DNA from 2 places in the Carboxydothermus ferrireducens DSM 11255 genome. Region 1 is predicted to be linked to the other one. Evidence: riboswitches for the same ligand, from Rfam matches in the RefSeq annotation. Region 1 holds a riboswitch; the other holds the start of a gene.
What was found. A riboswitch is a leader RNA that binds a small molecule or an ion and turns the genes downstream of it on or off. The one in region 1 is predicted to bind thiamine pyrophosphate.

Region 2: another riboswitch for thiamine pyrophosphate. It lies ahead of CARFE_RS0101320 (thiamine phosphate synthase); the one in region 1 lies ahead of thiS (sulfur carrier protein ThiS).

The regions. Positions count from the first base shown of each region.
Region 1 is NZ_ATYG01000026.1:20,963-28,756, forward strand. Features, by position in the region: gene CARFE_RS14960 (TatD family hydrolase) at 1-113, opposite strand, end outside; gene CARFE_RS0110180 (DsrE family protein) at 299-592, opposite strand; gene thiE (thiamine phosphate synthase) at 861-1,535, opposite strand; gene thiF (sulfur carrier protein ThiS adenylyltransferase ThiF) at 1,528-2,133, opposite strand; gene thiH (2-iminoacetate synthase ThiH) at 2,120-3,241, opposite strand; gene CARFE_RS0110200 (thiazole synthase) at 3,277-4,041, opposite strand; gene thiS (sulfur carrier protein ThiS) at 4,073-4,264, opposite strand; TPP riboswitch at 4,388-4,509, opposite strand; gene pdxA (4-hydroxythreonine-4-phosphate dehydrogenase PdxA) at 4,711-5,706, opposite strand; gene CARFE_RS0110215 (four-carbon acid sugar kinase family protein) at 5,708-7,006, opposite strand; gene CARFE_RS0110220 (2-keto-3-deoxygluconate permease) at 7,211-7,794, opposite strand, start outside.
Region 2 is NZ_ATYG01000001.1:242,264-250,057, forward strand. Features, by position in the region: gene CARFE_RS0101300 (AMP-binding protein) at 1-33, opposite strand, end outside; gene CARFE_RS13845 (sigma 54-interacting transcriptional regulator) at 192-1,574, opposite strand; gene acs (acetate--CoA ligase) at 1,611-3,569, opposite strand; TPP riboswitch at 3,753-3,866, shown strand; gene CARFE_RS0101320 (thiamine phosphate synthase) at 3,925-4,953, shown strand; gene thiC (phosphomethylpyrimidine synthase ThiC) at 4,960-6,249, shown strand; gene thiM (hydroxyethylthiazole kinase) at 6,242-7,045, shown strand; gene thiL (thiamine-phosphate kinase) at 7,050-7,794, shown strand, end outside.

The sequences.
Region 1 (7,794 bases):
AATGCTTCAATTACTCTGGGCCAATCTTTCGGAATTCCCATCGGGTGAATACCAACAGCAACAAAAAGCTTGATGCCGTTTTTCTCAGCATTTGTCCGCGAAAGAGTTAACATCTGGTGAAAATGATCAAAAAGTGTCTCCGCATGCTGAGCTCCAAAAAATAAGGAACAGCCAATAATTTTTTTACTCCGGTCAGGGCCATGTTTTCGAGACCCTCGTACGGAAGTAATGAAACATGGGTATGAGAATCTACCATTTCCACCATGCTGCATACTCCTCTCTTATTTAGCTAAACTAATTATGGCTTAATGTACGCAAATCCTTCTGTTTGCTTCCTGGCAATTTCTGTTATGCCGGCCGGTACAACTGTTACAAATTCGGGCAAACTCTCTTTAGCAATCGATTGAGCCTTAAGAGCGTTCTGGCAAGCAACAAAGTTTACCCCTATTTCAGCTAACTTCTGCATTTGTTCTACTAGCATTTTATTTGTTTGACCATTGCTTTTGAAGGCTGAAACTGCTTCTCCATTAGCTACTACTTCGATGTCAGCATTTCCTTGGCCCACATCGTTTAAAAAATTATTGATATTCATTATTACCCTCTGCCATTTATCAGGTTCGTTAATATGAAACACAAGCTTAAGCCTATTCATCGGTTTAACACCTCAACTTTCATAAATTAAAGTTATGATTTTTTTTACAGCGAATCCTCCTAAACCAGTTTGATTGATTTTCAAGATTTTCTTTAAAAGTAATGTAGCATAGAAAAATTTTCTTGTCCAATTAGTTTATCTTATGAAAGTTATTAGAAGGAGAGATATCGGTATTTTTCAATTAACGTTAGGACTAATACCCGTCTCTTTAATCGAAGGCTTTGTTACTAACCCTATATCTTTCTAAAATCTTATTTAGTCTATCAATTTTATCTTTAATATCCTCAGCCCCAACAATCTCTGTAACAAGCGCTATACACTTGGCTCCCAAGTCGAGAACCTCCTGAATGTTATATTCTTTTATCCCACCTATAGCAACAAAGGGTATACTTGAGTTTGCAACAGCCCATTTTAGATATTCTAGTCCAACCGGGGGTATTGCATTATCTTTAGTATTCGTGGCAAAAAGCGGTCCAACACCTGCATAATCAGCTCCTTCCTTTGCTGCTTTTTTCAGCTGTTCGGGAGAATGAGTAGAAACTCCAATTATATATTCATCCCCTAAAATCCTCCGAGCCTCTTTAACCGGATAATCGTCTTGGCCAAGATGAACCCCATCCGCGTCAACCATTTGACACAAATCCACATGGTCATTTACAATCAAAATGGCCCCATATTGTCTTGTCAGTTCTCTTATTTTGAGGCATTCATAGTATTTTTCCTTCAGTGACTTATATTTCTCTCGATACTGAATTATCTTTACTCCAGCTTTTAGCATCTCAGAAACAACTTTAAGATTTTCTCTACCACGGGAAAACTTCTCGGCAGTTATGCAGTAGATATTATAGTCTTCAAAAAGTCTTAACTTTTCCAGCTTACTCATCCTCCACCACCATCCTTAACACCTCATCGGCCTGAATTGCAGCAACGGCCGTTACTTTAGGAGCATAAGGTTTTTTATCTTTGACAGAAGTTGCAAAATCACCAACAATAACAAAGTTCCTACCTCTTTTGATTTGTATACGCTCACAATCGCCAAAGCCAGCTACTCCGGAAGCACCAACAACCTTTTTGTTTAGTTTCATAGCTGCTTCGAAAATTAAAGCTTTTGTTGTTTCATCATCTACAGCCTCCACAATAACATCATAGGACATAATTATTTTTTCAACATTTTTACTATCAATTTTTTCAACTGCTATGGCAATATTTGCTCCTGGATTAATTTGGGTAAGAATATCTTTTAAGGCTAATACCTTAGGTAGACCCACATGCGCCAAAAAATAACCTTGCCTATTTAAATTTGTAAGCTCAACCCGATCAAAATCAACAATCTTCAAATTCTGAACCCCGCAACGAACCAGCATCCAAGCAATGTGTGACCCAAGCCCTCCACAGCCAATAATTAGTATTTTTACTCTATTTAGCTTCTGCAATAAATCATCATCAAAATAATTTTTCAGCATTAAATTAAAGGAGTTCATAAGGCCTTACACCTCTTATCCAATTTGTAAACTCTGGCCTCAACCCTTTTTTTCTTATAACCTCAATTATCTCAGCTACCATTCTTCGATCTTCAACTTCAAACTGCCCTTGGGAATCCTCCTTTTTGCTAAAATACCCTCCGACAGTTGTTTTGGAACCGGCTGACATCTTTGTAATGCAAATGTCCAGAAGAGCATCTCGTAAGCTTGGCCTCTCCCGCGTCGAAAGATTAATACCAATCCGGGGCAAATAGAGTCTGGCCACAAGCAAAAACTTAATAAACTCTTTATCGGATACCACATGTTTGGCCTTAAATGCCGTATTGGCAGCCCTTAATCTTGGAAAAGAAATCGCAATCTCCGCTTGAGGATACTTTTTCATTAAATAGTCAGCATGTAAAATTGCCGAATACACATCCAGTTTGGGCAAAGATAATCCTAAAAGCGGTCCTATACTTGCCGCTTTAAACCCCGCTTTTAATGCTCTTTCCGGAGTATAAAGCCTAAATTCATAATCTTTTTTTGGACCAAAAAGATGCAGCTTTTCATAATCTTTCTTTATATACGTTTCTTGATAAATGGTAATACCTATAACCCCAATTCTTGCTAATTCTTCGTACTCTTCTTTGGAAAGGGGATAAACTTCGATTGAAACCTCTGAAAAATATTTAGTGGCAAGCTTACAGGCATTTTTTATATAGGCAAAAGGCGAATTTTTCCTGTCCTCACCGGTTAAAAGTAAAATAGAGTCAATTCCCTCACTTTTTATCTGCTGCATTTCTTCTTCCATTTGCTCTAAACTAAGTTTTTCCCGTGGGTATTTTCTTAGTTTGGAAAAACCACAGTAAACACACCCATTTTCACAAAAGTTAGCTATATACAATGGAGCATACAATAAAATAACTTTTCCAAAATTAAGTTCCGTAATTCTTTTGGCTTTTTTTGCCATAAGTTTTATTATTTCTTCATCCTCAACATTTAAAAGCTTGACTAAGTCAATTTTATCCAAATAGTCTTTTGCTAAAATATCCAAAGCTTCAGAAAAGGAAGGAACATATTGCTCATACCTAAAATAAAGTTCAAAACATTTTTGTAAATAATCAAGCACAGCTAACACCTTCTAACCTTTTTAAATCAAACTCTTTATCCCTTTATAAAATCTTCAAGAGGAGACGATGCCTGAGCATATTCGTACTCTTTTAATAGTCCAATCTCATAAGCAAGCCTTCCCGCTTCAACTGCTTTGGAAAAAGCCAGGGTCATTACCAAAGGATCTTTTGCCGTAGCAATGGCAGTATTGATTAAAACTGCATCAGCCCCAAGTTCCATTGCTTGTGCAGCATGAGACGGTCGGCCAATTCCAGCATCGATTATTACAGGTATCTCAACTTCAGCAATTATTGGCTTTAATAAAACTTCACAACCAATCCCTTTGTTTGTTCCGATAGGTGCTGCAAGGGGCATTACCGCCGTAACACCAATCTGTTCAAGCTCTTTAGCGATGTTTAAATCAGGGTAAATGTAAGGAAAAACTTTAAATCCTTCTTTCACCAGAATCTCACACGCCTTGAGGGTCTCATAGTTATCTGGAAATAAGTATTTCGTATCTTTTTCAATTTCAACCTTAACCCAGTCAGAAGAAGTCAACTCTCTGCCAATTTGAGCAATTTTGATAGCTTCCTTATAGTTTGTTGCCCCCGAAGTGTTTACCATAATTACTGCCTCTTTGGGAATAAACTCTAAAACACTTTTTTCATGTTTTGTATTGAGACCAATTCTGCGAACAGCCACAGTAAAAACCTCAACCTTTGCTTCATAATACATCCTGGAAATTAAAGCATAATCCGGTAACTTACCTGTGCCAACAAAAAGCCTTGATTTTAACGTTCTACCGCCAATAGTAAACATGTAATCACCTTCCCTGGTAAATTTTTAACTATTAACCCCCACCCACAAAACTAACAATCTCCACATAATCATCATTTTTGAGCAGGTACTCTTCCCAGCTTTCCCTCTTGATAATTTCACCATTTACCAAAACAGCACATGAAGATTGGTTGAGTTTTAAGTAATCAAGTAATTCTTTAATACTTCCCGTAAATTTCAGCTCTTTGTCATTGACCTTAAGCATGAACTCCCCCCTTTCTTCAACACCAAATAAAAAACCGCCATTTCGCCGGCGGTTTTCTTATGATGCCATTTAAATACTTTAAATAAAAAAGCCTTTAATGCCGGTTGTAATTAGCATTAAAGGCTTTAACGTCGTCTTTTTCCCTTCGCCGGCATTACCCGGAGCAGGTTCCAAGGGTCAAGGCACAGGGTTTTCGGTGCCTACTCTCAGCCGAGCTTACCCCCTCAGCTCCCCTAAACCATATTTAGTTTTTTTTAATTTTAACAACTTTTGTTAATCATTTCAAGTTAAATTTCACTTTTTGTGACAATCCAATAGATTTTTAGTCCTAATGCTAATACAATCATTAGAGACATTTACCCATACTACTTAGCGAAGAGCCAATATCATTGTTTTAGCGAAATGTCCTTTTCGATGGAGATTGGTAAATTGATATTAATTTTTATCTAAATTTTTTTGGAAGTCAATTCAACAGCTTGGCGGATTGCTTCTTTCATACTTAATTCATTTGCAATTCCTTTTCCAGCAATGTCAAAGGCGGTGCCATGGTCAACACTTGTCCTGACAAAAGGAAGGCCTGCAGTAATATTCACCCCAACTTCTAACCCCAATACTTTGACAGGGGCATGGCCTTGATCATGGTACATAGCAACAGCAATATCAAAATCGCCTCTGATAGCTCTGTAAAATACCGTATCTGCTGGCAAAGGACCAATCGCATTTATTCCTTCTTGTTGAGCTTTTTTAATCGCTGGGATAATTTTTTCTTCTTCTTCTCTGTAGCCAAATAATCCATTTTCGCCAGCATGCGGGTTTATTCCACAAACCGCAATTCTGGGATTCGAATAACCAGCTTTTTTTAAGATATCATGAGCAAGTTTTATAACTTTGTATACACGATTCGGGTTAATCATATCTATAGCATCTTTTAATCCCACATGTGTTGTTACGTGTATGACTTTTAATTTGGGTGCAGATAGGATCATTGCAAAATCTTTTGTGTTTGTTAGCTCTGCCAATATCTCAGTATGGCCAGGATACATATGACCTGCTTTATGCAGTGCTTCTTTATTTAGGGGTGCTGTACAAATAGCATCAATCTTACCTTCTTTTGCTAGTTCAATAGCTTTTTCTAAATAGCGAAAAGCTGCATCTCCAGCTTTTGCTGAAACTTGTCCAAAGGGAATATCAGGAGGAAGTAAATTAAGATCCAAACACTCAACTATCCCAAATTTAAATTCTGCTTCATCGATATTCTGAATCGGTTTAATATGAAGTCCAGTATGGATAAAAGTTTCAGCCCGTTGCAGTATCTTTGCATCGCCTATAACCAATGGTTTACAGATTGCATAAATTTCAGGATCGCGTAGCGCCTTCATTATTATCTCTGGCCCTACTCCTGCTGCATCTCCCATAGTAATTCCGATTACCGGTCTTGACATATCACCTATCTCCTTTCAAAAAGTGTACTGCATTAATAAGAGTTCTTTCTGTTCCAAAAGCACCGGCTTTCGTAATTGCCAACAAATTACCAAAGCCAATAAGTTGGCTTATTGGGACCCCTGGTTCTAGTTCTTTAATCAACTTCAAACCTCTAACTCCAAGGTGTTTGCATACTGATTTTGCTGTATCTCCTCCTGTTAAAATAAGTCCTTGCAAAGGAATTTCCTTAATAACTTGGCTTGAAATGATGCCAAGAGCATCTGCAATTCTATTCGATATTTGGTTTTGCGGAATATTAAGAAGTTTTCCTATTTCTTGTGTCTTTTGCACAATTTCAGGTGACGAATTGACATGAAAAGCCACATCAAATCCTTTTTTTAATGCTAATTTTATTTCAACGAGGCAACGAGAAATTTCATTATTATATTGTTCATCTTTTAAAACATTTAATGGGTCCAGTTTTACCGAAGTTACGTTAGGTTGTTTAAGTATAATTGAAAGCTGTTGCTGAGTTATTTTTGAAATGCTTCCAATAACAAGCAATACCGGATTTTCTGTTGAAAGTAATTTAAATTGCGATATGTCATTAAAGGTAAACTCAAGTGCATCTAGTAAAGACTCTGCTAGCCCAGCTGAACCAACCCAAAGAATTTGATAGTTGCTTGAAGAAAGATATTCGGTTACGATTTTTAAGTCTTGACTTGTTTTAGAATCGAATACTATTAGCTGGACATCTTTTTTTAATAAATTATCAACTTTGGCTTTTATATTTTCAATCCCTGATCGTATTGTTTGCAGGTTAACTAAGCCAATATTTCTTTTTGATTGACTCGATAATAAAGATACTATATTGGAATCTTTGACAGGGCATATAGGATCATTTGCGATTTCAGTTTTATCAATCGGAACTCCATGTAAAAAATGTTGCCCTTCAATTGTGGTTCGGCCCATTTTAGGATAAGCCGGCACTATAGCTGCAAAATCAAAAGTAATAACATCCATTATGGCATCTATTTCTGCACCAATATTTCCACGAAGTGTAGAATCTATTTTTTTATAAATTAGCTTGTATCCTTTAGGTTTTAATACTTGAGAAACTTCTTTTATTTTTTGATAAGCAGCAGAAGAAGTAAGAGAACGGCTGTCAGTATCAATAACAACTACATTCACATTTTTAGCATCTTCAAAAAAGTTTTTTGCATCAAAGATAACCAAGGTTTCTAGTCCTTTTTGGGTAAATTGAACACCGGTATCTGAGGCCCCAGTTAAATCATCGGCAATAATAGCAATTTGTTTCACATTATACCACTTCCTTTTTTCTCTAGTTTTCTTTATCAGTTTTTATATTTTTTCATTTTTTAGAGAAAAGTAAAAATTGCAGTACATATAACATTTTAGAATTTTAGGGGTCAAGGAACCACACATTTTGAAACTTGCTTACCCTTGACCCCTATAACATTTATCCTAATGTAAGATTCAGATATAATGCTTTTATTCAAAATTTTATGCGGCATTGTTATTTACAACACCGATACGTTTTGCCCACCAAGCGGTTATAATTGGAACCAAAAATGCAGTAACAATAACTGACGAAGCTACTATTGCTGTAGCCGCTGGTGCAACTGGAGCATAGGCATGGTTTGCTGATGCAACTACAGCTGGGACTGCTGCAGCATTTCCTGCAGTGGATGCAGCCGCTAACCCGGCTATTCCGTTACCACCTGTTAACCGATCAGCAATAAATAACGCCGTTCCTGTAATAACTACTACAGCAACGCCCACCAAGATACCTACAAGTCCAGCCTTCCATACATCAAGCAAATTCATTTTGGCTCCAAGCCCAAAAGCAAAAAACGGTATTAATACTGGTACTGCTCTACCTAAAAATTCCCTCAGTTCTTTATCTAAATTACCCAAAATCATACCAATTATAAGAGGAAGTATTGCTCCAACAAGCATTTGCCATGGAAATGCTGAAAGTCCTGCCACTCCTAATGTCACCATTGTAAAAAACGGCCCAGATTCTAAGCTCATAACAGAATAAGCTGCTACGTCTTCTTTTTTGCCAAATTGTCCCATTAAGGCCA
Region 2 (7,794 bases), on a different contig from region 1:
TTCCTTTAAATGGTGTTCCTCCGGGATAAACAATCTCTCACCTCCTTTTTAGAATTTTCTAAAAATTTAAAAAGCAAATTTTGTGCCAATACCAAAACTGCTCCCCAAAAAAATAGCTGCTTCATTTTTGAAGCAGTTATTTCAAAAATACCCGAATTATTTTTGCAGCGGCGCTTCAAAATTGAAGCACCCTAAAAGCCGGTTTTAATACCGTGTTTGCGGGCTTTTCTGATAAGCGATGCCTGGCTTATTCCCAGAGCTTTAGCGGCTTTTCGGGTTGAGCCGTAGGTTTCCAGGGCTTTTAAAAGAAGACTTTTTTCCACGTTATCGAGTTTTTTTGCTAAAGACAAATCTTCGTGGTTTTCTTTTATTTTAGACGAAGGAGCGGTCAGGTTTTGGTAATCTTCCAAAGTTATGATATTTCCTCTTGAAATGATTATCAGACGCTCTACGGTATTGCTGAGCTCCCGGACATTTCCGGGCCAGGGCTGTTCGGTTAAAAAATCGACCAATTCGGGGGCAAAAATTTTATTATAACCGTGCTTTTTGTTAAATACCTCCAGGAAATAATTAATTAGGGGCGGGATATCTTCGCGCCGTTCCCGCAAGGGGGGAATTACGATAGGAATAACGTTTAAACGATAATAAAGGTCTTCCCGAAAAGTTTTGTTTTTCACCATTTGGGCGAGATCTTTATTGGTAGCGGCAATTATTCTAACGTCTAACTTTCTTGGAGTGGTACCTCCTAACCGGTAAATTTCCTTGTCCTGGAGAACCCTTAAAAGTTTTGCTTGTAGCTGTTGGGGAAGATCGCCGATTTCATCTAAAAAAATTGTTCCGTGATTGGCCAGTTCAAAAAGACCGGGTTTACCGTTTTTATTGGCGCCGGAAAAAGCTCCCTGCTCGTAGCCGAAAAGCTCTGACTCTAAAAGGTTTTCTGGTATGGCAGAACAATTTATTTTAATAAAATTTTCCGTGCGGCGCCTGCTTTCCTGGTGAATGAGGGAGGCAATTACTTCCTTGCCGGAACCGGATTCTCCCAAAATAAGCACCGTAGCATCTATATCTGCAACGCGGCGGGCCAGTTCCACTACCTGTTCCATAGCGGAACTTTTATAAATTACCGGTTGCTGGTATTGGCTTTCCCTGAAGTGTTTGAGAGCTTCCCGGTAATTTTCCACGCGTTCGTTTAGGATTAAATTTAGCCTTTTTAATTCTTTGTAATAACTGCGGATTAAATCGGTACGGGTGACAATACCAATAATTTTGCCTTCATTATCTACTACCGGTACCCTGCCTACCGGTACTTCCCAGGTTTTATCGGCATCATCCTCCGGGGTAAAGGTAAAAAGTTCTGTAATCATCAGGTTTTTTACCGGCGTATCGGCTGGTATGTTATTAAGGAAAGCATCCAGGACGTGACTTTTAGTAATTAGCCCTAAAAGTTTATAATCCTGGTCCACCACCGGTAAAGCATCAACTTTATTAAGACGCATGAGATGCGTAGCTTCCCGTAAAGTACCGTCGGGCTTTATGGTAACCAGGTTGGTAGTCATTATTTGCTTTATTTGCATGGATGTCACCCCTTCCTGCTAAAAAAGGGCGGTATTTTACCGCCCGCTAATAATTTCCTTAATTTTTTCTAAAGTAGTTACATCCTCCAGACTGGTAACATCGCCTTTAACTTCACCCTTGGTTACAAGCTCTTTTAATAAACGGCGCATAATTTTACCGCTGGCAGTCTTGGGCATAACCGGTGTAAAGTAGATTTTGGCCGGTTCGGCGATCTTTCCGATTTTCTCCACAACTATTTTTCGAATCTTTTCTTCTAATTGGGGAGTAGCTTCGTAGCCTTGACGCAAAGTTACAAAGGCAATCGGAACTAAACCCTTGATTTCATCGGGAGCACCTACCACTGCCACTTCGGCAACTCCTTCCACTTCAATGATGGCACTTTCCATTTCCATGGTACTGAGGCGGTGACCGGCAACGTTAATTACATCATCGATACGACCGGTAACCCAAAAGTGGCCATCCTTATCCTTTACTGCACCATCATTGGTGAAATAAGCTCCCGGTACCCGACTGAAATAGCTTCTAAGATAAAGATCGTGTTCCTTCCAGAGGGTACGTACCAGCATAGGAATTGGTCTTGTCATAATTAAATTACCGGGAGTTTCCGGAGGTACCGGATTTCCTTCTTCGTCAACCACTTCTAACTTTGCCCCTAAAAACTGAATACCGCAGGATCCCGGCTTCATCGGGGTAATCCAGGCTGCACCGGCCAGAGGGGTGCCCGCCGTTTCCGTTTGTCCCCAGGTATTGTTAATGTAAATTTTTTCTTTACCTAAATTTTTATACATCCAGTACCAGGCTTCGGGATTGAGCGGTTCTCCCACCGTGCAAATCACATCCAGGCAGGAAAGGTCGTAGGGTTCCATATACTGTTCGCCGTAACGCATTAGCATTCGTACGGCAGTTGGTGCGGTAAATAATTTATTTACCCGGTATTTATGGATTATCTGATAAAAACGATCGGGTTTAGGGTAGTCGATAGCTCCTTCGTAAAAAATGGTAGTAATACCGTTGGTGAGGGCGCCGACAATACCCCAGATATGCATTGTAAGCCAGCCGATGTCCGCCGTGCACCATAAAATATCTTCGGGGTGCAGGTCTAAGTGATATTTGGCGTAAATGTAATTGTTTACCGTAAAGGCCACACCGGAATGAACCACACCTTTGGGTTTTCCGGTAGTGCCGCTGGTATAAAATACCAGACCCTGTTCGTTAGCTTCGATGGGTTCCGGTGGACAGTCTATTGGGGCTTTTTGCATTAATTCATCCCACCAGTAATCCCTGCCCGGAACCATCTTAACCGGTGTGTTGGTTCTTTTAACTACCACCACTTTCTGGATACTGCTGATTCCTTCGATAGCCTGATCAGCTTTGGGTTTTAAGGGTATTTCTTTACCCCGGCGATAGCCACCATCGGCGGTAACTAAGACCTGCGGCTCATAATGAATGAGCCGGTCCCGTAAGGCCTGTTCGGAAAAACCGGAAAAAACGGTATTGAAAATAATGCCGGTGCGGTAGCAGGCTAAAACGGCAATGACCGTTTCGGCCAGGTTGGGAAGATAAATGGCCACCCGGTCGCCTTTTTTGAGGCCAAAGCTTTTTAAGACGTTGGCAAAACGGTTAACTTCGGCCCAGAGCATGCGGTAGGTGTAAAATTTTGTTTCATAATTTTCACCTTCCCAGATAAGCGCCAGTTTATTGTCTGCTCCTTTTTCCAGGTGGCGATCCAGCATGTTGTAAGCTGGATTGGTAATACCACCAATAAAGTAGCGAAAATCAGGAAGACTTCCTTCAAAAGTTTTTTCCCAGGGATGAAGCCACCACAGTTCACGCGCCACATCATCCCAGAACTTTTCCGGGTTATCCCAGGATAGTTTTAAAAGTTCGTTGAATTTTTCAATACTGCCCGCTACCGATTTTTTTACTTTTTCCGGATTGGGATAAAAAATCTTACTTTCTTTAATCATTTTTAACTCTTCGGTTAATTCTGTCATCCAGATCCCCCCTGGAGTTTTTTTTATAATTTTAAATAAGGAGAATCGGTTTGAGGTAAAAAAAGGGTTAAATGTTAAAATGCAGAGTTGAAATGCTAAAATCTGCTTTTTATTGGTCAGAAAAATGGTGGTCTGTTAGATTATCTTGACAATTTATAGTTATTTAGATAAATTAAAAATAACAAAAAACCTCAGGGGTGCCGGATGAGCCCGGCTGAGAAGGCTTCGCGATGAAGAAGTCTACCCTTTGAACCTGCTCTGGGTAATGCCAGCGGAGGGAGAGGAAATAATGATAAGTTACCACCAACCTCTTCCATCTTCTGGAAGGGGTTTATTTTTTTCGGGGAGGTATTTGATGGAAATTTACCGGATTATTGATGTTAATTTAAACCGGGCCCGGGAAGGAATCCGGGTGCTGGAGGAAGTAGCTCGCTTTGGTTTGGTGAGCAGAAAATTATTTGAGGAATTTAAACATTTGCGACATTTTATCAAAGAAATAGAAAAAAGTCTTGCTGGAAATCCCTTGTGGTATCGGGATGCTCAAAACGACCCGGGACAGGAACTAAGCTCAGAGGAGATGGCCAGGAATAATTTGCGGGAGGTGGTGTTAGCCAACGCCAAAAGAGCCCAGGAAAGCCTGAGGGTTTTAGAAGAATTTGGGAAGCTGTTAGATGCTGCGATTGTCCTTAATGCCAAAAAAGCAAGGTTTTTACTTTATGAGCTGGAAAAAGAAGTTTTAACCTTGATTAAGCCTTCGGTGGATTTAACCTTATACGTACTTACCGATGATGCTTACCTTAACGAAGAAAAGTTCTGGAGGGTTGTCGAAGATTGCCTGAAAAATGGAGTGACGGCTTTCCAGTACCGGGCAAAAGGAAAAAAGGGAGCCGAAATGTACCGGGAGGGGCTAAGGCTGAAAGAGCTTTGTGCAAAATATGGGGTTTCGTTTTTTGTAAACGACCGGCTGGACCTGGGAATTGCTTTAAATGCCGATGGGGTACATCTGGGACAGGAGGATTTACCCCTGGAGGTGGCAAGAAAGCATTTTCCCGGAAAAATTGTCGGGCTTTCGGCTACCAATTATGAAGAAGGGGTTTTAGGAATAAAGGCGGGAGCCGATTATCTTGGGCTTGGGCCAATTTTTCCTACAACCACCAAGGAAGATGCCGCACCGCCCTGCGGGGTAGAAGTGATTCAGAAGCTTAAAGAGGAGTTTCCCAATACCCCGGTAATAGCTATTGGGGGTATTGATCGGGAAAAGGTTTTTGAGGTTATTCGTGCCGGGGCCGATGGGATTGCGGTAATTTCGGCTGTATTTGGAGCGGAAAGTCCGGCGCGGGCAGTTTATGAACTACGGGAAACAATAATTAAAGCAAGGGAGTGAGCGATAATGACTCAGCTTTTAAAAGCAAAAGAGGGAGTTATTACCAGGGAAATGGAAGTAGTGGCGGCGGAGGAAGGAAAATCGCCGGAAGAAATCCGGCAAAAGGTAGCTCTGGGGGAAGTGGTAATACCTGCTAATGTTAATCACCGGAATTTGCATCCCAAAGGTATTGGAGCGGGGCTTAAAGTAAAAGTAAATGCTAACCTTGGGACTTCGGAAAATCGCTGTTTTTACGAAGATGAACTAAAAAAAGTAAAGGTGGCTATTAAAGCGGGAGCCGATGCAATAATGGACTTAAGTACCGGCGGAAATCTTGATGAAATTCGAAGGGCGATTATCAAAGAAAGTTCGGTGCCGGTAGGGACCGTACCTTTATACCAGGCGGCGGCTGAAACGCTAAATAAATACGGTGATATAAGTCGTTTGGATCCGGAACTGCTGTTTGACGTTATCGAAAGACAGGCAACTGACGGCGTAGACTTTATGACGGTGCATGTGGGGGTGACCCGGGAAATCCTTAAGGTTCTTGACCGTTTTCCCAGGGTAACGGAGGTGGTAAGCCGGGGAGGCTCACTAACCATTGCCTGGATGGAGAAAAACGGAAGAGAAAATCCTTTGTATGAACAGTTCGACCGGCTTTTAGCTATTTGCCGGAAATACGACGTTACCTTAAGCCTGGGGGACGGTTTAAGACCGGGAAGTATTGCGGATGCTACTGACCAGCTGCAAATTATGGAATTAATGAAGCTCGGCGAACTGGTTAAGTACGCCCAAAATCAAGGCGTCCAGGTTATGGTGGAAGGCCCCGGGCATGTGCCCATCAATCAAATTGAAATGAACGTAAAGCTTATGAAGCGGCTTTGCGCCAATGCTCCCTTTTATGTATTAGGGCCACTGGTTACCGACATTGCTCCGGGATACGACCATATTACTGCGGCGATTGGTGGCGCCTGGGCTGCGTACTTTGGGGCGGATTTCCTCTGCTACGTTACTCCAGCGGAACATTTAGGATTGCCCACGGTGGAAGATGTAGAAGAAGGGGTAATTGCCTTAAAAATTGCGGCCCATGCAGCCGATTTGGCCCGGGGGAACCGGGAAGCCTGGAACCGGGATTATGAAATGAGTGTAGCCCGAAAAGAGTTAAACTGGGAACGGCAGTTTGAACTGGCAATAAATCCCGAGCGGGCCAGGAAAATGCGAATAGAGCGCGGCTCTCAAGACATAAAGAGCTGTTCCATGTGCGGGGAACTTTGTGCCATGAAAATTATGAATGAAAGGGGCGGAAAAAATGCTTAACACCCTATGGGAAATCCGGGAGAAGGTCCGGGACTTATCTCCTCTGGTGGTAAATTTAACCAATAATGTGGTGACTAATTTTACCGCAAACGTACTTTTAGCGGCCGGGGCTTCGCCGATTATGTCGAAGGGGATAGAAGAAGCTGATGAATTGGTCAAAATTGCTAATGCAGTAGTCATAAATATCGGAACCCTTCACTCCCGTCAGGTTGAGTATTTTAAGAAAGCAGTTTATTTGGCCAATAAATATCAAAAGCCTTTGCTGTTAGACCCGGTGGGTTTGGGAGCAACCAATTATCGTAATGATACGGTATTTGAACTGTTAGCTACCGGCAATTTTACCTTGGTTCGGGGTAATTACGGAGAGATAAGTTTTTTGAGGGGAAACTCCGGTCAGGTAAAAGGGGTGGACAGCCAGGCGTCCGATTTTGCAGCCGAAAATCTTACGGAAGTGGCTAAACGCTACAAAACTGTTGTGGTGGCAACTGGGCCGGTAGATTACGTTATTGCTGAAGGAGAATTGTATTTAAACCGTACCGGGGATATAATGCTTCAAAAAGTGACCGGAACCGGGTGTGCTCTCACCTCTTTAATTGGTGCTTTTGTTGGGGTAACTGATGAACCGGCTCTTGCGGCCTTAGCGGCTTTAGCTTTTTACGGAGCGGCTTCCGAAAAAGCCCGGAAAATAAGTGCCGGCCCCGGAAGTTTTCTGGTAAATTTTATAGATTCTCTTTATAATTTAACTAAAGAAGAGTTTTTGGAGTTAACTTCGGAAAAAGTTCAAGCGCTACGGTGAGAAAATGGAAATAACGAAGATTGGGGAAGAAGGGGTTATAGCTATTGCCCAGAAAGCTACTGAAGTATCCCCCGGGGTTATTTTGGGAATCGGGGATGATGCAGCGGTAGTTGAAATTAAGGGAAAGCTCCTTGTTACCACTGATTTACTGGTGGAAAACATCCATTTTAAGCGAAGTTACACGAAGCCGGAAATATTGGGGAAAAAGGCTTTAGCGGTAAATTTAAGCGACATTGCGGCAATGGGCGGCATACCTCGCTTTTGTCTGGTGAGCCTGGCTTTGCCCAAAACCACTGAAGTTAATTTTGTTGAAGGCTTTTACCAGGGATTAAAAAGTATGGCTAAAGAGTATGGGGTTACTTTAATTGGTGGCGATACTACCGGAGCTGGCAGCGAAATAATGGTGGCGGTTACGGTACTGGGGGAAGCCTTAGAAAAAGGAGTTTTAACCCGAAGCGGAGCAAAACCCGGGGATGGGGTATATGTCTCCGGTTATCTCGGAGATAGCGCGGCAGGACTTTATTTGCTTTTAAAGGAAAAATTGGGTTTATTGCCGGAAGAAGTGGAAAAATATCTGATATCCCGGCACCTGGAACCCGAACCCAGATTGGAATTAGGCCAGCTTCTCTGCCGGGAAAAATTTGCTACTTCTACCAATGATTTAAGTGACGGTCTTGTGAAAAAACTTCAGGAAATAGCACGGGCTTCCGGGGTTGAAATTACGATTAACCGGGAAAAAATACCTTTGT